3 regions of the Promicromonospora sukumoe genome follow, and region 2 is predicted to be linked to each of the others. Evidence: riboswitches for the same ligand, from Rfam matches in the RefSeq annotation. Region 2 holds a riboswitch; each other region holds the start of a gene.

Region 1 (6,525 bases), on a different contig from region 2:
GGGGCCGCGAAGCCCGCGTCGGCCAGCACGGCCTGCCCGTCCGCGCCGAGCACGGCGTCGACGAACTCCTGCGCGAGCTCGGGGTGCTCGCTCTCGCCGAGGGAGGCGATGGGATACACGTTGACGGCGTCCTGCGACTCGGGGAACTCGATGCCCTCGACGTCGTCACCCGCACCGCGGACGTCGGTGACGTAGACCAGGCCCGCGTCCGCCTCGCCGGTGATCACCTTGTTCAGCACGTCGGTGACGCTCTGCTCCTCGCTCACGGGGGAGAAGCTGAGGTCGGCGGCCGTCTCGACGCGCTCGGTCGCCGCCCCGCACGGCACCTCGGGCGCGCAGACCACCAGGTTCAGGTCGCCGGCCAGGTCGGCGAGCGAGGCGACGCCCGCCGGGTTGCCCGGCGGGACCGCGATCATCAGGGTGTTCGACGCGAAGTCGGTCGGGGCGCCCGCGAGCAGGTCGTCCGTGACGAGCTTGTCCATGTTCGCCGTGTCGGCCGAGGCGAACACGTCCGCCGGGGCGCCCTGCTGGATCTGGGCGACCAGGTCGGAGGACCCGGCGAACGACAGTTCCACCTCGACCCCCTCGTGCGCCGCCTCGAAGTCCTCGGCGATCTGCTCGAACGTGCTGGTCAGCGACGCGGCGGCGAAGACGGTGAGCGTCTCCGGCGCGGCGTCCCCGTCCCCGGTCGCCTCCGACCCGGCCCCGGCCGAACCTCCGCACGCCGTCAGCGTGCCTGCCACGAGCAGCCCTGCGGCCACGGCCGGCACGAGAGTCCTCAGCCCTGTCTTCCTGTTCATGCGGAACCCCTCTGGTCCTCGGTCTCGATCACGACGTTCGTCGACTTGATCACTGCCACCGCCACCGACCCTGGCTCCAGCCCGAGGTCGCGCACGGCCTCGCTGCTCATCAGCGACACCACCCGGAACGGGCCGCACTGCAGCTCCACCTGCGACATCACGGCGTCGGACCGGATCTCGGTGACGAGGCCGACGAAGCGGTTGCGCGCCGAGCTGCGCAGCCCCGGCGGTAGCCGCGGCGGGGACGCGTGGTCCCGTGCCACCATCGCGACCTCGTAGCCGTCGACGACCTTGCGCCCGGACTCGTCCGTGCGGGCGCCGAGCAGCCCGCGGTCGATCCAGCGACGCACCGTGTCGTCGCTGACGCCGAGATAGGCGGCAGCGTCGCGAATCCTCATGTGCGGCACGGATGGGACGGTAGCACCGCTTTCACGACTTGATAAAGGCACATGACCCGAATCTGCGGAATCTTGGTGTCCGCATACGGCGCCCGGGAGAGAATGGACCCATGAGGATCTCCGCACGAGCCGACTACGCCGTCCGGGCAGCCGCCGAGCTGGCGGCTGCCGACCACGACGGACCTGTCCGCGCCGAGGCCCTGGCCCGGGCGCAGGACATCCCGCACCGCTTTCTCGAGGGCATCCTGAGCGACCTGCGTCGCGACGGCCTCGTCACCAGCCACCGCGGCGCCGGCGGCGGGTACCGCCTGGCGCGGCCCGCCGACTCGATCACCATCGCCGACGTGGTGCGCGCCGTGGACGGGCCGCTCGTCTTCGTGCGGGGCAACCGTCCGTCGGACCTGGAGTTCCAGGGTGTGGCCGCGCCCCTGCTGCACGTGTGGGTGGCGCTGCGCGCGAACGTGCGCGCGGTGCTGGAGGCGGTCTCCCTCGCCGACCTCGTGAGCGGGACGCTGCCGGACGAGGTGCGCGAGCTGACCGAAGGCGAGTCGGCCTGGTCCAACTCCTGATTTCACAGTGTGGTCGGGGAGCGGCCTAACTCCGAGCGGACCAAGGGCTTTCACCCCGCTTTCTCGTGCGTACTTATCCGACCTCTGAGATGATAGTTGTTTCCGACCGGGTTAGGTGGTTACCTTGACGCGGGCCTGATTTTGCATGGCCTCGCGTCGTATCCCCCCGGACCTGGAAGGTCACGACCATGAGAACCCTGATCCTGCTGGCGCTCGTAGGCCTCGGCGCCCAGCTGGTGGACGGAAGTCTGGGCATGGCCTATGGCGTCACCTCCACCACGCTGCTGCTGGCCATCGGCACCAACCCGGCCGCCGCGTCGGCCACCGTGCACCTCGCCGAGATCGGCACCACCCTCGCCTCCGGCGCCTCCCACTGGCGCTTCGGCAACGTCGACTGGAAGGTCGTCGCCAAGATCGGCATCCCGGGTGCCATCGGCGCCTTCGCCGGCGCCACGTTCCTCTCGTCGCTGTCGACGGAGATCGCGGGACCGGTCATGTCGATCATCCTGCTCGTGCTCGGCCTCTACGTGCTGCTGCGCTTCACGGTGCAGGGCCTGCCCACTCGCTCGGACAAGCCGCTGCGCAAGCGGTTCCTCGCCCCGCTCGGCCTCGTGGCCGGCTTCTTCGACGCCACCGGTGGCGGCGGCTGGGGCCCGGTCGGCACGCCCGCGATCCTCGCGAGCGGCCGCCTGGAGCCGCGCAAGGTGATCGGCTCGATCGACACCAGCGAGTTCCTGGTGGCCGTCGCCGCCAGCATCGGCTTCTTCGTCGGCCTGTCCGGCGAGGGCATCGACTACACCTGGGTGCTCGCCCTGCTCATCGGTGGTCTGATCGCGGCGCCGATCGCGGCCTGGCTGGTTCGCCTGGTGCCTCCGCGCATCCTGGGCTCGCTCGTGGGTGGCGTCATCGTGCTCACCAACTCGCGCACGCTGCTCAACAGCGACTGGATCGCGGCCTCCGACGCCGTGAAGACGCCGATCTACGTGTTCATCTGGCTCGCGTGGGCTGGCGCCGTCTTCTGGTCCGTGCGGGCGCACCGCAAGGCCAAGGCCGAGGAGGACGCCGTGAGCGAGAAGCCGGAGGCCGATAGCGTGTCGGCATGACGTCCGACCAGGTAGCGGTGATCACCGTCTCCGACCGCTGTGCCCGTGGCGAGGCCGAGGACCGGTCCGGTCCCACGGCGGCGCGGATCCTCCGGCAGGCGGGGTTCACCGACCTGGTCACCCATCTGGTACCCGACGGCGTCGAGCCGGTCCGTGACGTGCTGCGGACCGCGCTCGACGCCGGCGCTCGTCTGGTGCTCACCACGGGCGGCACGGGCATCACGCCCCGGGACCTGACGCCCGAGGGCACGCGCGAGGTGCTGGACTACGAGGTCCCGGGCGTCGCCGACGCCGTTCGCCAGCGCGGCACCGCCGCGGGGATCCCGACCGCCGCGCTCTCGCGCGGGCTGGTGGGCGTGGCCCGCGGCGCCGACGGGACACGCGCGCTCGTGGTGAACCTGCCCGGCTCGTCCGGGGGCGTGAAGGACGGACTCGACGTCGTGCTCGGCCTCTGGCCGCACGTCCGGTCGCAGCTCGACGGCGGCGACCACCCCGCCCCGGCGCCGGCTTAGCCCGGCGCCGGCCTGGCCCGGCCGGACGCGTCAGCCGCGCGGGTCAGCCCTGCGGGTCAGCCGCCCGCGAAGGGCGGGAGCACGTCGACCGTGACGCCGTCCGGGACGGGCGTCTCGTCCGCCGTCGTGCGGGCGCCCGCGACGAGCAGGGCGCACTTCGGCAGCACCGCTTCCAGGGCCGGGTGGGCCGCGGTGAGGGCACCGCGGAGGGCGCCGACCGACGTCGGGCCGTCGAGCTGTTCGGTGGCGCGGCCTGCCGCCTCCCGGGCGCCCGCGAAGTAGCGGACCGTGATCACTCGGCACGCACCCAGTCGCCCGACTTGCCGCCGGTCTTGCGCTCCAGGCGCACGTCCGCGAGCGAGACGGACTTGTCGAGCCCCTTGACCATGTCGATGACGGCGAGGCCGGCGACCGCGACGGCCGTCAGCGCCTCCATCTCGACGCCCGTGCGGTCGGCGGTGCGGACGGTCGCGGTGACGGCGACGCCGTCGTCGGTCACCTCGAGGTCCACCGCCGCGCCGTGCACGCCGATCACGTGCGCCAGCGGCAGGAGGTCCGGCGTCTTCTTGGCGCCTGCGATGCCCGCGATGCGCGCCACGGCGAGCACGTCCCCCTTGGGGACGGCGCCGTCGCGCAGCGCCCGGACGACGTCGGGGCCGCACCGGACCAGGCCGGAGGCCGTCGCGGAGCGGATGGTCGGCTGCTTGGCGGTGACGTCGACCATCCGGGCCTGGCCGCGGTCATCGAGGTGCGTGAAGCTCACGGCACCAGGGTGTCACGTCCGGTCACCGGGCAGCACGAGCACAGGGCAGCACGAGCACCGGGCGGCACGGCCGCCCGGTAGGTTCTCGTCTCAGACAGCGGTGCGGCGCGCGGCGATCCGCAGGGCCGCACGGTGCGCACCCTTTGCGGCGATCCGCTTGGCGAACACCGCGGTTCCGGCCGCGACGGCCGCGAACACGGTCGCCTGCAGCAGGTCCAGCTCCGGGTCGTCCGGCTTGTTGGGCGCGTCGTTTCCGGTCACGCCCTTCCAGATCATGCTGACAGCCTTCTGGGCGACCCAGCCGGCCGCGATCGTCAGAGCGAGGGTGCCGACCTTCTCGCCGAGTGTCTGTTCCGTCTCAATCTGGGCCATCTCCACACCGTAGTCCTCGACGGCCGACTAGGCTGCATGGAAACGACAGGGGAGCGCCCCGACGGCGCTGAGAGTGCGGATCACCGCAGACCCTTGAACCTGATCCGGTTGACACCGGCGGAGGAAGTCGGAGGCACGATGTTGCGTCTTTCCGGTGCCCACGGGGGCACCATCCCTACTGCTGCGGCCGCGCTGTCCGTGGCCCTGCTGCTCGCCGGGTGCTCCGGCGGGTCCGGCTCGGGCGACGACTCGTCCGCCGCGGGCGACACCGTCACCCTGGTGACCCACGACTCCTGGGCGCTCGACGAGAAGCTGATCGACCAGTTCGAGCAGGAGTCCGGCACCACGGTCGAGGTCAGCGCCGCCGGCGACGCCGGGACCCTGGTGAACCAGCTCGTGCTGACCAAGGACGCCCCGCTCGGCGACGCCGTCTTCGGCATCGACAACACCTTCGCGTCCCGGGCGCTGGAGGCCGGCGTGGTCGAGGAGTACACCCCCGCCGACCTGCCCGAGGGCGCTGAGCAGCTCGGCGGCGCGCTCACGCCCGTCGACCAGGGCGACGTCTGCGTCAACGCCGACGAGGCGTGGTTCGAGGAGTCCGGCCTGGAGGTGCCGACGACCCTGGAGGACCTCGCCGACCCGCAGTACAAGGACCTGCTCGTGGTGTCCAACCCGGCGACGTCGTCCCCGGGGCTCGCGTTCCTGCTGGCGACGATCGGGGCGTTCGGCGAGGACGGGTTCGAGGACTACTGGACTTCGCTCGTGGACAACGGCGTCAAGGTCGCGGACTCCTGGGAGGACGCCTACTACGTGGACTTCTCGGGTGCGGGCGAGGGCGGCGAGCGTCCGCTCGCGCTGTCGTACGCGACGTCGCCGGCGTTCACGGTGACGGAGGACGGGTCGGCGTCGACCACGAGCGCGCTGCTGGAGACCTGCTTCCGGCAGGTCGAGTACGCGGGCGTGCTCGCCGGGTCCGACAACCCCGAGGGCGCCAAGGCGCTGGTCGACTTCCTGCTCACGAACGACGTGCAGGCCGCGCTGCCCGAGTCGATGTACATGTACCCGGCCGACCCGGCCGTGGAGCTGCCCGCCGACTGGCAGCAGTTCGCGCCGCAGGCGGAGGCCCCGTTCCAGGTGGACCCCGCGGACGTGAGCGAGCACCGCGACGAGTGGATCGAACGGTGGACCGAGACGGTCGTGGGCTGAGCCGGAGGCGTAGCGCAGGGTGGGGGCCGAGGAACGAGGCACCCGCCCGGAGCGGAGCCGCAGGCTCAGCCCACCAAAGGCAGAGCTTGAGCCTTCTGAGGCACGGGCTGCGGCCGGCGCCCCTCCTGTGGGGGGTGGCGGTCGCGGTCCCGCTCGGCTTCCTCGCCGTCTTCTTCGCGTGGCCGGTGGCCGCGCTCGTGGTCCGCGGCTTCGTGCCCGACGGCGCGCTCGACCTCACCGGCTTCGCCGAGGTGCTGTCGCGTCCGCGCACGTGGCGCCTCGTAGGCCTCACGCTCACGCAGGCCGTGCTCGGCACCGCGTTCTCGGTGCTGCTCGGCCTGCCGCTCGCGTACCTGCTGTACCGGCGGTCGTTCCCCGGGCGCAGCCTGGCGCGCGGGCTCGTGACCGTGCCGTTCGTCCTGCCCGCCGTGGTGGTGGGCGTCGCGTTCCGGGCCCTCTTCGCGCCGGGCGGCACGCTCGGGTTCCTCGGGCTGGAGGAGTCGCTCGCCGGGATCGTCGTCGCGCTCGTGTTCTTCAACGTGTCCGTGGTGGTGCGTACCGTCGGCGGGCTGTGGGAACGGCTCGACCCCCGCGCGGAGGAGGCCGCGGCCTCGCTGGGCGCGGCGCCGGCCCGGGTGTTCCGGACCGTCACGCTGCCGTCGCTCGCGCCCGCGATCACCTCGGCGGCGTCCGTTGTCTTCCTGTTCTGCGCCACGGCGTTCGGGGTGGTGCTCGTGCTCGGCGGCGTGCGCTACGGGACCATCGAGACCGAGATCTGGACCCGCACCACCCAGTTCCTGGA
Region 2 (6,525 bases):
GCAGGTGCGCGGCCCGCGGACGACGGCCGAGCGGGCGCCCGCCGAGGACCCGGCCGCCGTCAGAGGCTGATCGCCAGGACGACGGCGGCCGCCCAGCCCGCGACGACCAGCAGCACGAGGACGACGTCGGCCCGCCCGATCGGGACCGGCCGCCAGACCGTGCGGGGGCGCTCGCCGAGGCCGCGGGACTCCAGCGCCAGCGCGATCCGTTCCGAGGACCGGATCGAGGTGACGAGCAGCGCGAAGGCCGCCCGACCGGCGTCGGCCAGGCCGAACCGGGGGCGACCGCGCCGCAGGGGCGCGCGCACCGCCTGCGCCGCGCGGACGGTGGCCCACCGCGCGGGCATGGCCGCGAGCATGCGGTGGCCGGCGAGGATGGAGTACGCGTACCGCGGGCTGAGCCGGGCGTGCTGGACGAGGCTCACCATGAGGTCACGCGGCGGGGTCGAGGACAGGAAGCCGATGGTGAGGACGCCGATCACGAGGCCGCGCAGCGCGAGGGCGACGCCCACCGTCAGCCCCTCGACGCTGACCGGGGCGCCTTCCACGAGCGGAGTGCCCGGACGGCTGAGGGCGTTGACGGCGACGAGTCCCACGCCGAAGACGACGAACGGCACCTGGGCCAGCAGCAGGGTTCGTGCCGGGACGCGAGCGCTGGCTGCGACTGCCACCAGCGCGAGCGCGTAGAGGGCGAGCAGCGGGCGCGGGTCCAGGAAGCCGAGCGTCGCGAGCGAGGCGGCCAGCAGGATCGCCGCCTTGACCGTGGGGTTGCGGCGGGCGAGCCAGGAGGTGGCGGTGGGCGCGGCCGATCCGGTCGTGACTGGGCTCGTCCCGCCCGGCCCGGTCTCTTCTGGTCCGGTCCCGCCTGGTTCGGTCGCGGCGCGCGGCTCGACGGCCGTCATGCGGCCACGCCCAGTGCGAGGGCCGTGTCGTCCATGGCGCGCAGCACGCCGACCAAGTCCTGTGCGTCGCGCACCTCGCAGGCCAGCGCCCGGAGCAGGGCGGGCGGGCGCAGGCCGGCGCTCGCGAGCAGCGCCTCGTCGCGCAGCAGGTCCAGCGGGGTCGTGTCGGCCAGCAGCGTGCCGTCGGCGAGCACCAGGACGCGGTCGGCGTACCCGGCGACGGCGCGCAGGTCGTGGCTGGAGAACAGCACACCGCGGCCTGCCGCGGCGGCGTCGCGCAGGGCACGGAGGACGCCGACCGAGGCGTGCCGGTCCAGCCCGAAGCCGGGCTCGTCGGCGAGCAGGAACGGGTGCTCGTGCACGAGCATCGCGGCGAGACTGAGGCGCCGCTTCTGCCCGCCGGAGAGCCGGTACGGGTTGTGGTCGGCGAGCCGCGTGAGCCCGAAGCGGGCCAGGGCCTGCTCGACCCGCGGCGCGGCGTCCGGCGGCAGGCCGTGCGCCACCTCTTGGCGCACCGTCGTGGCGGTGAACTGGTGCTCCGGGTTCTGGAACACGAGCCCGGCCCGCGGACCTTCGACACTGCCCGCGGCGGGTCGGTCGAGGCCCGCGAGGCAGGCCAGCAGCGTGGACTTGCCGCTGCCGTTCGCGCCGACCAGCGCCGTCGTGGTGCCGGGGCGCAGCTCCAGGTCGACCCCGCGCAGTACCTCCCGCCGCCGGCCACGGGGCCCGCGCGCGACGGCGAGGGCGTTGGCGCGGAGGGTCGGGGCGTCGGACGGGGCGGGGTGCGGGGCAACGTCGGGCGCCGGCACGGGAGCGACGTCGGACGCGGGAGCGACGTCCCGGCCGAGCTCCCGTAACATCCGAGCCGCCAGCGACTCGCCCGCGCCCGCGATGTGCGTTTCTACCCCGTCATTGGGCCCGGAATCAGGCTGTTTTCGGGCGTAACGACTGGGTAGAAGCGCACCTCTCGACCACGCCCCGCCGTCACCCCGGCCGAGCTCCCGCAGCAACCGGGCCGCCAGCGACTCGTCCCCGCCCGCGATGTGCGCTTCTACCTCGTCATTGGGCCCGGAACGAGGCTGTTTTCGGGCGTAATCGCTGGGTAGAAGCGCACCTTGCGGGAGCGCACCTCCGGAGAGCGCCCCACCTTCCCCCAGCAACGCCCGGAGCTCCAGGTCGAGCGGGAGCCAGCAGCCCTCCCCCACGAGCTCCCGCAGCACGGGCACCGTCAGGGCGTCGACGGCGACGTCGTGCCGCACGCGGCCGTCCTTGCCGAGCACGATCCAGCGGTCCGGCAGGGCGGCGGCGCCGGCGTCGCCCGCGAGCTCGTCGAGCCGGTGCTCCACGAGCACGCAGGCGGCGCCGGTCTCCCGCCGCACCACGTCGAGGGCGTGCCGCACGGCGTCGATCCCGTCGGCGTCGAGCATCGACGTCGGCTCGTCGAGCAGGAGCAGGCGGGGCGACGGTGCGATGGCCGCCGCGAGCGCCACACGCTGCAGCTCGCCGCCGGACAGCTCCGCCGTCGCACGTCCGGCGAGGCCCGAAGCCCCGGCCCGGTCGAGCGCCGTGCGCACGGCCGGCCCGATGAGCGCGGGGTCGACGGCGAGGTTCTCCAGCGGGAACGCGACCTCGTCGAGCACGTCGGGCAGGCAGACGCCGGACTCGGGGTCCTGCCCGACGACGCCCACGACGTCGGCCAGCCCTGCGATCCCCGTGCCCGCCACGGACCGGCCGGCCACGCGCACCTCGCCGTCGACCTGCGCGTGGACCGCGAGGGGTACCGCGCCGTGCAGCATCCGCAGCAGCGTGGACTTGCCGGACCCCGACGGGCCGAGCACGAGCACGCTCTGCCCGGGTTCGATGCGCAGGTCCACGGGCCCCACGCCGTCGCCGGTGCCGTACACCGCCTCCAGAGCGGTGGTCTCGACGACGGCGGTGGTCACGTCAGCGCTCACGGCGCACCACGGGTCCACGGTCGGCGGCCCCCGCCCGGCCGATGGCGAACTCGTCGAGCACGCCGGTGCCGTAGAGGCGGTCGACGATCACCTTGGCGAGCAGCCCGCCGAGCAGGATTCCGGAGACGAGCTGCATGCCGAGTCGCAGCGCGAGGATGTCCTGCCCGAACCAGCCGAACCGGAATGCCGACCACACGAAGACCAGGCCCGCGCCGAGCAGGCCCGAGAGCGCGTAGACCCCCCACCCGAACTGGCGGTAACGGGTGAGCGCGAACGGGAGCTCGCTGCCCGCGCCCTGGATCGCGGCGGCGACCAGCAGGAGCGGCCCGACCGGCGAGCCCAGGAAGACGACCTCGACGACCGAGGCGATCACCTCGGCGATGATGCCGACGAAGGGCTTGCGGATGATCGCGATCGCGATCGGCGCCACGAGGAGCCAGCCACCCAGCAGCACGTGCTGCGCCAGGTCACCGGCCGGTCCCATCGCGACGGCGAGGCCGTTCCACGCCTGCACGAGCGCCCAGTACAGGAACCCGAAGACGACGCCGAGCATCACCATGAGCACGATGTCGCGCAGCGGCAGCCGCGACGGGCGGCGCTCCGTCGTCTCGCTCATCGGGTGCCGCCCGCGTGGCTCGGGCTGTTCACCGAGAGGGTGAGGTGGCTGGTGACGTGCTGCACCGTGCGGCCCGCGAGGACCCAGCCGGCGAAGGCGCTGGCGAGCACGCGGCCGGCGTCGCCCTCCAGACGGGTGACGAAGTGCTGCGAGCCGTGGAACGTCCCGTTCTCCTTGGCCAGGTCGATCGCGGCGTAGATGTCACGCATGTGGTCGGGGGTCACGTCGGCGCGGACGTCGTCGGCCAGGGGGTACAGGGCCCACTCCGCCGTGACGAAGCGGCCGGTGTCGCGGCCCTGCGGCACCTCGGTGACGCGCGGTCCCGCGCCGCCGGGCAGCTCGCAGACCACCTCGCCGGGGCAGCCGCGCGACAGGTGCACGGTGATCGCGGCGTGCTTGCCCGACGCCGCGATCCCGGCGGTCAGGTCGGTCACGTACCGCAGCAGGTCGGCCTCGGCGCCGCCCACGTAGGTGCTCACGTCGCCGGTCTCGACCACGAGGCCGGTGGTGTCGGCGTCGCGCAGGGCGCCCAGGATCACGTCCACGTAGTCGTCCGACATCACCGCCGCGGTGATCCGGGCGCCGACGCCGAAGCGCATCGGGTCGCCGCGCAGCTCGGCTGTCTGGTCGGTGGTGGCTTCGGTGGTGGCAAGGTCTGCCATCGGGGTGCTCCCTGTCCGTCGGATCTCCGTCGGCACAGGAGGACGGGCGCCTGACGGCCCCACGTCCTGAGTCGCTTCCTGCGCCGGCATGATCCGGATCAGGTTCTACGGTCGGAGTTGAGTACTCCCTCTCAGCCCGGCATACCGGACTCCCGTGCACTGCGCTCACCGTAACAGCAGGGGCGCGCACGGCCGCCAGGCGTCCGCTCGCTAGCATCGGCGCATGCCCGACGACGCCACCGCCGTCCCCTCCGCCTGGGGCGAGCTCACCCGTGCCACAACCACGCTGACCAGCGGCGAGACCCTGATTCACGACTGGTACGACACCTCTGCGGCCGACGTCGCGGACGGCGACCCCGAGCTCATGCTCCGGGCGACCGACCCCGATGCGGCCGCCGCCCTGCTGCCCCGCGTCGCGGCGTTCTTCGCGGACCGGGCCGGCTGGCACCGGCGTGCGACCGACGCGGTCGTCGCGGAGTTCACCACCGGTGAGCCGACGGCGGACGACCTCGCCGAGGCCGCCGACGACCTCGTGCTCCAGACGGTCGAGGTGCTCCCGGAGGGCGACGTCGTGCTGCACCTCGACGACTCGTGCGGCAAGCACTTCCTGGACGGATACTGGCCGGCGGTGCGGTTCGACGCGAAGGACGCCGTGGCGGAGGTCAGCGTGGAGGCGTGACGGACCACCCGTGCCGATGAATTCGGGCGCCGTTGCCCGTCAGTCACTGCACGACCGCCGAGAAGAACGGACAGTGCGATGACCGAGCTGAACCCAGAACGTGCCCGCCGGGCGATCGTCGAGCACACCGGGCGCCTGGCGGACTCGGCCGCCGCGGCAGGGCCCGACGCCGCCGTGCCGACCGCCCCGGAGTGGACCGTCACCGACCTGGTCGCGCACGTGGGCCAGACGCAGCACTGGACCGCGGAGATCATCGAGCGGCGCGTCACGGACCCGGCCGACATGCCCACGGAGGTGCCCGACCTGCCCGGCGACCCCGACAAGTGGCCGGAGTGGCTGGCGCAGTCCGCGGTGCGGGTCGCGAGCGCGTTCTCCGACGAGGCGCTCGACGCCGAGATCTTCAACGCCGCGGGCGACGACCGGTCCGGGGCGAGGTTCTGGCTGATCAACGTGCTCAACGAGGCGGTCGTGCACGGCTTCGACGGCGCGGGCGCGGCTCATGCGCAGGGCGCCACGGACCTGCCCCAGATCGACGCCGGTGTCGCGGCCGAGCTGATCAGCCACCACCTCGCGATGCTCACCTCCCCCACCTGGGCGATGCTGCGGCCCGAGTCCGCCCAGGCCATCCAGGGCACCGGGCAGACCCTCCGGTGGCTGGCCACCGACACCAGGGACGGCAACGGCGCGTGGTTCGTCGAGCGGCGGCCCGACGGCGCGACGTGGGAGCGCGGGAACCGGCCGGCCGACGTCACGGTGACGGGTCCGGCGGGGACGCTGCTGCTCACGCTGACGCGGCGGGTGCCGCTGGGTGCGGGCGGCGCCGGTGCCGGCTTGGGCGGTGCCAGCTTGGGTGGTGTCGGCGTCGAGGGGGACGCCGAGCTCGTGCGGCACTGGCTGGACAACACGGCGCACATCGCCGACTGAGCTAGGCGCCGTCGGGCGTCACCGCGTCCAGGATCGCGTCCCACGGAAAGTCCGCGGCGTCGTCCCCGGGCTCGTGCGGCTCGCCCGGGCCGATGACGACGTCCACGCCCCACTCCTTGAGCGTGGCCAGGCTGCCCGGGTAGGTCGGATGCCCGGCGAACCGCGTGCTGGTGCAGGGCGCGGCGACGATCGGGATACCACGGCCGACCTGTTCGACCAGGCGGGTCAGCACGTAGGTGTCAGCGATCCCGAGCGCCCACTTGGTGATCGTGTTGTACGACGCCGGGGCCACGACCACGGCGTCCGGGTCAGGCAGCGAGTACCCGACCGTGGTGTGGAAGCCGGTCCGCACCGGCCGGCCCAGGACGTCCGCGATCTGTCGCATCGCCTCGGGAAAGGTGCGCGCCGCCTGCTCGGTGGCGAGCACGTGCACGTCCCAGCCCCGCTCGACGGCCCGCGGCAGGAGCTGGGTCGGCACCTGCCGGGTCGCTCCGGCACCGGTCACGACGACGTAGAGCACACCCAGGGTCATGGGTCCCGAGGCTAGACGGTCACACCTGTGGAGCGGGTGCCTCTCCCCGCGCGGCAGCGACGGCGACACGGATGCGCTCGGCGAACTTTCGTGATCCGTAGCAGCGGACCGTGAACTCGTGGCCGCCGGCATGTACGACGACGAGGCTGGTGCCGACGCCGAACCTGGTGGTGACCTCGTCGACGTCCACCAGTGGGATGACGAAGTCGACAGGACCCTCGTGAACCGAACGGTTCATGCCGTTCGCATGGAAGT
Region 3 (6,525 bases), 1.0 Mb from region 2:
AGGCGCATCAACCTGGTGAGCTGGTACGACTCCGCCAAGGACGGCATCGACAAGGGTGTGCGCATCAGCGTGTCGGACCTGTCGGCGAGCGCCTCCGCCCCGCCGTACCGGCACATCCTGCTGGTCGAGCCGAGCGGCACCACGAGCGCGCCGTCGTTCGAGCCGGTGAAGATCCATGCGGGCGGCATCATGTGGTACGGCAACCTGCTGTACGTGGCGGACACGACGGGCGGGTTCCGGGTGTTCGACCTGGACCACCTGTGGCAGGTCTCGACGGGTGAGGCCTCGAAGATCGGGCGGCAGGCGGACGGCTCGTACCAGGCGTTCGACTACAAGTACGTGCTGCCGCAGACGGCCATGTTCACGGACTCGACGGCGGGCGGCTACGCGCAGCTGCAGCACTCGTCGGTGTCGCTGGACCGCAGCAGCTCGCCCGACTCGGTGGTCGTCAGCGAGTACCGCAGCTCCGACGACATCGAGAAGGGAGCGCAGGTCAGGACCATCCGGGTGCCGATCGACTACACGAACCGGTTCCTCAAGCCGGCGTCGGACGGGATCATCAAGGCGACCGAGGCGTACCGGACGGACCTGGAGAGCGTGCAGGGCTCGACGGCGATCGACGGGGAGTTCTTCTTCTCGCAGAGCGACGGCGACAACTTCGCGGACCCGAACTCGGACGGTGACCTGCACACGTTCGTCGCGCCGTCGGGCTCGATCGTGCGGCACGGCAACGCGCTGACGGTGGGTGCGGAGGACCTGTCCTACGACCCGACGCGGGACTACCTGTGGACGCTCGGCGAGTACCCGGGCTACCGGTGGGTGTACGCGGCGGACGCGTCGTCGTTCTAGCGAGCCGGGCGCCCCGCTTCGTGTCAGACGTACAGGTCCCCCGGGTGACCTGTACGTCTGACACGTCGGAGGGGGCGGTGCGGCCGGGGTGGTGGTCACCCGGTCGCGCCGAACCTAGGGTGGTCCCGTGACGCGCCGCATCGAGGACTACGGGTTGGTCGGGGATCTGCAGACGGCGGCCCTGGTCGGCCGCGACGGATCGATCGACTGGATGTGCCTGCCGCGGTTCGACTCGCCGGCGTGCTTCGCCGCGCTGCTCGGGGACGAGCGCCACGGGTCGTGGCGGCTGGGCCCGACGGCGGGCGGCGAGTGCACCAGCCGGCGCTACCGGGACGGCACGCTGATCCTGGAGACGGAGTGGGACCTGCCCGAGGGGCGGGTGCGGCTGATCGACCTGATGCCGCCGCGCGGCGACGAGGCCGACCTGGTCCGGATCGTCGAGGGCATCAGCGGCAGCGTGCGGATGACCACGGAGCTGCGGCTGCGGTTCGACTACGGGAACATCGTCCCCTGGATCACGCAGGACGGCGGCGCGCTGCGCGCCGTGGCGGGCCCGGACTCCGTGCGCATCGACTCGGTGGTCCCGATGTCGCACGAGGGGGTCAGCGACGGGTCGCTGCTGCGCGCCGAGTTCACGGTGGGGCCCGGCGACCGGGTGCCGTTCGTCCTGAACTACCACGCGTCCCACCTGGAGACCCAGGAGCCGGTCGAGCCGTACGCGGCGCTGCGCGACACCGAGGACTTCTGGCACACCTGGCTCGAGGGGTGCAGCTACTCGGGTCCGTGGTCCGACGCCGTGCACCGGTCCCTGATCACCCTGAAGGCGCTGACCTACGCCCCGACGGGCGCCATCGTGGCGGCGACGACGTCGCTGCCCGAGCAGCTCGGCGGCAGCCGCAACTGGGACTACCGGTACTGCTGGCTGCGCGACGCCGGGCTCACGCTGCAGGCCCTGATCGGCACGGGGTTCATCGACGAGGCCCGGCAGTGGCGGGCGTGGCTGCTGCGGGCCGTGGCCGGCGACCCCGCGGACCTGCAGATCATGTACGGGCTCGACGGGCGTCGTCGTCTGCCGGAGTACACGCTCGACTGGCTGCCCGGCTTCGAGGGCTCCGCACCCGTGCGGATCGGGAACGACGCCGCGAGCCAGCTCCAGATCGACGTGTGGGGCGAGACGCTGGACGTCCTGCACCAGGCGCGCGAGGCGGGGCTGGAGCAGGACGACGACGTCTGGCGGCTGCAGCGCGCCCTGCTGGAGCACCTCGAGGAGCACTGGGACGACCTCGACAACGGGCTCTGGGAGGTGCGCGGCCCGCGCCGCGCGTTCGTGCACTCGCGCGTCATGGCGTGGGCGGGCTTCGACCGGGTCGTGCGGGCGGTCGAGAAGTACGGCCTGGTGGACGAGCCCGTCGAGCACTGGCGCGAGGTGCGCGACCGGATCCACGCCGACGTGTGCGCCAACGGGTTCGACCCGGTGCGCAACACGTTCACGCAGTTCTACGGGTCCCAGGGCCTGGACGCGGCGCTGCTGCTCATCGGGCAGGTGGGTTTCCTGCCGTGGGACGACCCCCGCGTCGTCGGCACCGTCGAGGCCGTGCAGCGGGAGCTCGGCCAGGAGGGGCTCGTGCGGCGGTACCACAACGACGCCGACGACAAGGTGGACGGCCTGCCCGGGGCCGAGGCGACCTTCCTGGTGTGCAACTTCTGGCTGGTCGACGCGCTGCACGGCACCGGCCGCGTGCAGGAGGCCGTCGCCCTGTTCGAACGGCTGCTCACGCTGTGCAACGACGTCGGACTGCTCAGCGAGGAGTACGACGTGCGCACCGGACAGCACCTCGGCAACACGCCGCAGGCGTTCAGCCACCTCGGGCTGGTGAACAGCGCGCTGCGGCTGGGCCAGGCCGCCGTCGTCGGCTCCGAGGAACCGGAGCCCGAGCCTCAGCCGCGCGTGTCGCGCCAGGCGATCCACTCCTCGGCGGTCGACAGGTCGTAGTCCGGCCCGGTGACCCCGACGGTGAACAGGGTCGCCCCGGCCTCGACGAGCGCCTCGCCGGTCTCGGCGGGCGTGCCCTTGGCCTCGGCCGACCGCTCGACCAGCGTGGCGGTGTCCCGCCCGACGGCGGCGCCGTGCTCGTCGAGGATCGCCGACTTGCTCGTCAGGGTCTGCGCGTCGCCGAACGCGTGCCAGATGTCGGCGTGCTCGGCCACGATCCGCAGCGTCTTGCGCACGCCGCCGCCCCCGATCAGGATCGGGATCTCCCGCGTGGGCGCGGGATTGCCGGCCGCGAGCCGGGACTTGATACGCGGCAGGGCGTCGGCCAGGCTCGCGATGCGGGAGCCCGGCGTTCCGAACTCGTAGCCGAACTGGTCGTAGTCCTTCTCGAACCAGCCCGCCCCCAGGCCCAGGATCAGCCGCCCGCCCGAGATGTGGTCGACCGTGCGGGCCATGTCCGCGAGCAGGTCCGGGTTGCGGTAGCCGATGCCGCTCACGAGCGCGCCGATCTCCACACGCTCGGTCTGCTCGGCCCACGCGCCGAGCATGGTCCAGCACTCGAAGTGCTTGCCGTCGGGGTTGCCCCGCAGCGGGAAGAAATGGTCCCAATTAAAGAGAACATCGACGCCGGCGTCCTCGGCGCGGAGCACCGCGTCGCGGAGCTGGGAGTACTCGGCGTGCTGGGGCTGGAGCTGGACACCGATGCGGATCGGACGGTCTGTCATGGCCGCAGCCTACGACCGGCCCGTTCCGGTAGCCTCTGCCGCACGTGACACGGGGTGCCCCGACCGGGGCTGAGACCACACCCGTCGAACCTGATCCAGATCATGCTGGCGAAGGGATGTCCATCGTGACTTCTTCTGTTGTCCCCGTCTCCGCCTCGACTTCCGTCGAGGCTTTGGCCGACGCCGCTCCACCGGCCGGCCCGGCCGCCGTCCGCACCTTCACCGAGGAGGCCTGGGACCGCATCGCAGGCTGGCGCGACGCCGTCGACCACATGCCGTTCGTCCGGGCGCTCGCGGACGGCTCGCTGCCCGCCGAGTCCTTCGCGTTCTACCTCGCCCAGGACGCCGCGTACCTGCGCGAGTACTCGCGTGTCCTGGCGCGCGCCGCCCAGCTCGCACCCGACCCGGCCGCGCAGGGCTTCCTCGCCCGGTCGTCCGTCTCGGCGCTGGAGGTCGAGACAGCGCTCCACCGGGACTGGCTGGGCACGCACGCAGGGCTGGCCGCGGGCGAGATCGCGGCCGTCGAGCCCTCGCCCGTGACCGCGGCCTACACCGGCCACCTGCACGCCGCGGCGTCGGGCAGCTACGCGGAGACGGTCGCCGCGCTGCTGCCCTGCTACTGGCTGTACGCGCACGTCGGGAGCGTGCTCGTGGACCAGGCCCGCCACCGCCCCGGCGGCCTGGCCGGCCACCCGTACGCGGCCTGGATCGGCACCTACGGCGACGAGGGCTTCCAGGAGTCCACCCGCCAGGCCCGCCGCCTGGCCGACGACGCCGCACGCTGGGTCTCCCCGGAGGAACGGGCCCGCATGCTGCGGGCGTTCGAGGTCTCCTCCGTGCACGAGTACCTCTTCTTCGAGCAGGGCAGCACCTGCCCCACCTGGCCGACGCCGCCCGTTCGGGCCGAGACTAGGGGGTGACGCCGCCGACGGCGCCGACCCGAGGACAGGAGCACCGATGCCGAACTACAGCACCTCCGCCGAGATCGACGCGACCCCCGAGGAGGTCTGGGCGGTCCTGTCCGACGTCGAGCACATGCCCGACTGGACGCCGTCCATGCGGTCGGTCGAGATCATCGACGGGCCCAACCCGCCCGACGTCGGCACCCAGGTGCGGATCGAGCAGCCGGAGCTGCCGCTCGCGGTCTGGCTGATGGACGAGTGGGACCCGCCGCGGCACTTCGCGTGGATCACCGAGGCGCCCGGTGTGACCACGCAGGCGGAGCACCTGGTCGAGCCGCTGCCGGACGGCCGGTCCAAGGTGACGCTCGCGATCACCCAGACCGGCTCGCTGGCGTGGCTGGTCGGCGGCCTGGTGGGGAAGCGGACCCGGGAGTACGTCGACGCGGAGCTGGCCGGGCTGGAGGCCCGGGTGACGCAGAAGGGCTGAGGCCTGGGGCCTGGCCGGGCTTGGGCGCGCGGCCGCCGTCGGCCCGGGTCTCAGACGCGGGTCTCAGGCGCGCGTCGCGACCGCGAACACCCGGCGGAACGCCAGCGGCGTGCCGTGGGCGTGCTCGGGGTACGCCTCGCGCAGCGCCGCCCCGAACTCCTCCTCGAACTGGGCGCGCAGGGCCGGGTCCTTCGCCTCCAGCGCCTGGAGCGTGGGCTGGGCGCCGGTCGCGGAGATCCAGCGCAGCACCGGGTCCGGCCCGTGCAGCACGTGCGTGTACGTGGTCTCCCAGGCGTCGACGGCCCAGCCCGGCCGGGCCAGGAGCTCCGGGTACTCGGCGGGGTCGGCGGTGGCCCGCCGCTCCACCGGCCCGACGGCGTCGGCGTACGGCGCACGGGCGGCGACCTCCCGCAGGAGCCGGTGGCTGGGCGCGTCGTGGTTGCCCGGCACCTGGAAGGCGAAGGTCTGCGCGGCGCGGTCCGCGAGCGTCGTGAGCAGGTCGCGGTGCCCGGGGACCCACTGGAGCGCTGCGTTGCTGATCACGAGGTCGGCGGTGTGCGTGTCGGTGGCGAGGTCGGCCAGCACGTACTCCGTGGCGGGGTCGGCGGCGCGGGCCTGCGCGATCATCGCGGGGGAGGCGTCCACGCCGGTGACCTGCGCCTGCGGCCAGCGGGCGCGGAGCACGGCGGTGAGGTGGCCCGGGCCGCAGCCCAGGTCGACGATCGTGGCCGGCGACCCGGGCACGCGGGCGACCAGCTCCGTGAACGGGCGGGACCGCTCGTCCGTGTACTGCAGGTAGGCGCCGGGGTTCCAGTCGGCCATGGCAACTCCTCGTCGTCGAGTATCTCGACGTCAAGATACATCACGGCGGGCCGGGCGGTGCGTGGAGGTATGTAGCGGCGCCGGTCCCGATGTGCGCCACAGCCCAGCGATTGGGCCCGGAACAAGGGCTGTTCCGGGCCCGATCGCTGGGCTGTCGCGCACTTCGGCTGCGCGGTCACCGGGTCGGCGGCATCCGCGATCTCTCGGCCTACGCGACCTCGATGTAGTCCAGCTCCGCGAACGCCGTCCCCTTGCCCAGCCGGATCGTGTTCCAGCCGGCCTGCAGGGTGATGTCCTTGCTCGCCTGCCGCCAGGTGTCCCAGCCGGTGATCGGGTAGCTGACCGACCCGGCGGACGTCCCGTTGACGGTCACCGTGTGCGACGCCGTCTCCACCGAACCGTTGGCGTAGCCCACGTGGAGCGTGTAGCTGCCCGACGTCGGCACGTAGATCGACCCGATGCTGACCGAGCTGTCGGCGTGGTCGATGTACGCGGCGACCTTGCCGTCCGACGCCCCGGCCGCGTTCTCCCGGACCGAGCAGCTGGTCAGCGTGCCGCGCTCGGCCTCGTAGCGCACCCGGCTGCCGCGCACCACGGGGTTGCCGTTCGCCCAGCCGAGGTCGGCGACGTACATGCCACGGCCGCCCGCGTCCCGGTGCCCGTGGAAGATCAGCTTGTCGCCCCCGGCGTCGCGCAATACGTCGGCACCGCCGGGGCCGCCGACGGCGCCGTCGAGCGAGTCGGTGG

The links. A riboswitch is a leader RNA that binds a small molecule or an ion and turns the genes downstream of it on or off. The one in region 2 is predicted to bind thiamine pyrophosphate.
Region 1: linked by a shared signal. The riboswitch ahead of FHX71_RS22810 (thiamine ABC transporter substrate-binding protein) and the one ahead of FHX71_RS00920 (YkoF family thiamine/hydroxymethylpyrimidine-binding protein) in region 2 are both predicted to bind thiamine pyrophosphate.
Region 3: linked by a shared signal. The riboswitch ahead of FHX71_RS05265 (TenA family protein) and the one ahead of FHX71_RS00920 (YkoF family thiamine/hydroxymethylpyrimidine-binding protein) in region 2 are both predicted to bind thiamine pyrophosphate.

Annotation. Positions count from the first base shown of each region.
Region 1 is NZ_JACGWV010000002.1:1,269,505-1,276,029, reverse strand. Features, by position in the region: gene modA (molybdate ABC transporter substrate-binding protein) at 1-800, opposite strand, end outside; gene FHX71_RS22845 (TOBE domain-containing protein) at 797-1,207, opposite strand; gene FHX71_RS22840 (RrF2 family transcriptional regulator) at 1,309-1,767, shown strand; gene FHX71_RS22835 (sulfite exporter TauE/SafE family protein) at 1,956-2,870, shown strand; gene FHX71_RS22830 (MogA/MoaB family molybdenum cofactor biosynthesis protein) at 2,867-3,382, shown strand; gene FHX71_RS22825 (MoaD/ThiS family protein) at 3,439-3,678, opposite strand; gene moaC (cyclic pyranopterin monophosphate synthase MoaC) at 3,675-4,145, opposite strand; gene FHX71_RS22815 (DUF4235 domain-containing protein) at 4,236-4,517, opposite strand; TPP riboswitch at 4,555-4,660, shown strand; gene FHX71_RS22810 (thiamine ABC transporter substrate-binding protein) at 4,656-5,723, shown strand; gene FHX71_RS22805 (ABC transporter permease) at 5,819-6,525, shown strand, end outside.
Region 2 is NZ_JACGWV010000001.1:189,760-196,284, reverse strand. Features, by position in the region: gene FHX71_RS00940 (helix-turn-helix transcriptional regulator) at 1-70, shown strand, start outside; gene FHX71_RS00935 (energy-coupling factor transporter transmembrane component T family protein) at 60-902, opposite strand; gene FHX71_RS00930 (ABC transporter ATP-binding protein) at 899-2,857, opposite strand; gene FHX71_RS00925 (ECF transporter S component) at 2,847-3,473, opposite strand; gene FHX71_RS00920 (YkoF family thiamine/hydroxymethylpyrimidine-binding protein) at 3,470-4,135, opposite strand; TPP riboswitch at 4,194-4,301, opposite strand; gene FHX71_RS00915 (hypothetical protein) at 4,359-4,814, shown strand; gene FHX71_RS00910 (maleylpyruvate isomerase N-terminal domain-containing protein) at 4,893-5,738, shown strand; gene FHX71_RS00905 (flavoprotein) at 5,740-6,270, opposite strand; gene FHX71_RS00900 (hypothetical protein) at 6,290-6,525, opposite strand, start outside.
Region 3 is NZ_JACGWV010000001.1:1,198,913-1,205,437, forward strand. Features, by position in the region: gene FHX71_RS05250 (hypothetical protein) at 1-849, shown strand, start outside; gene FHX71_RS05255 (glycoside hydrolase family 15 protein) at 977-2,842, shown strand; gene FHX71_RS05260 (LLM class F420-dependent oxidoreductase) at 2,788-3,567, opposite strand; TPP riboswitch at 3,608-3,701, shown strand; gene FHX71_RS05265 (TenA family protein) at 3,693-4,487, shown strand; gene FHX71_RS05270 (SRPBCC family protein) at 4,525-4,956, shown strand; gene FHX71_RS05275 (methyltransferase domain-containing protein) at 5,020-5,778, opposite strand; gene FHX71_RS29945 (family 43 glycosylhydrolase) at 5,987-6,525, opposite strand, start outside.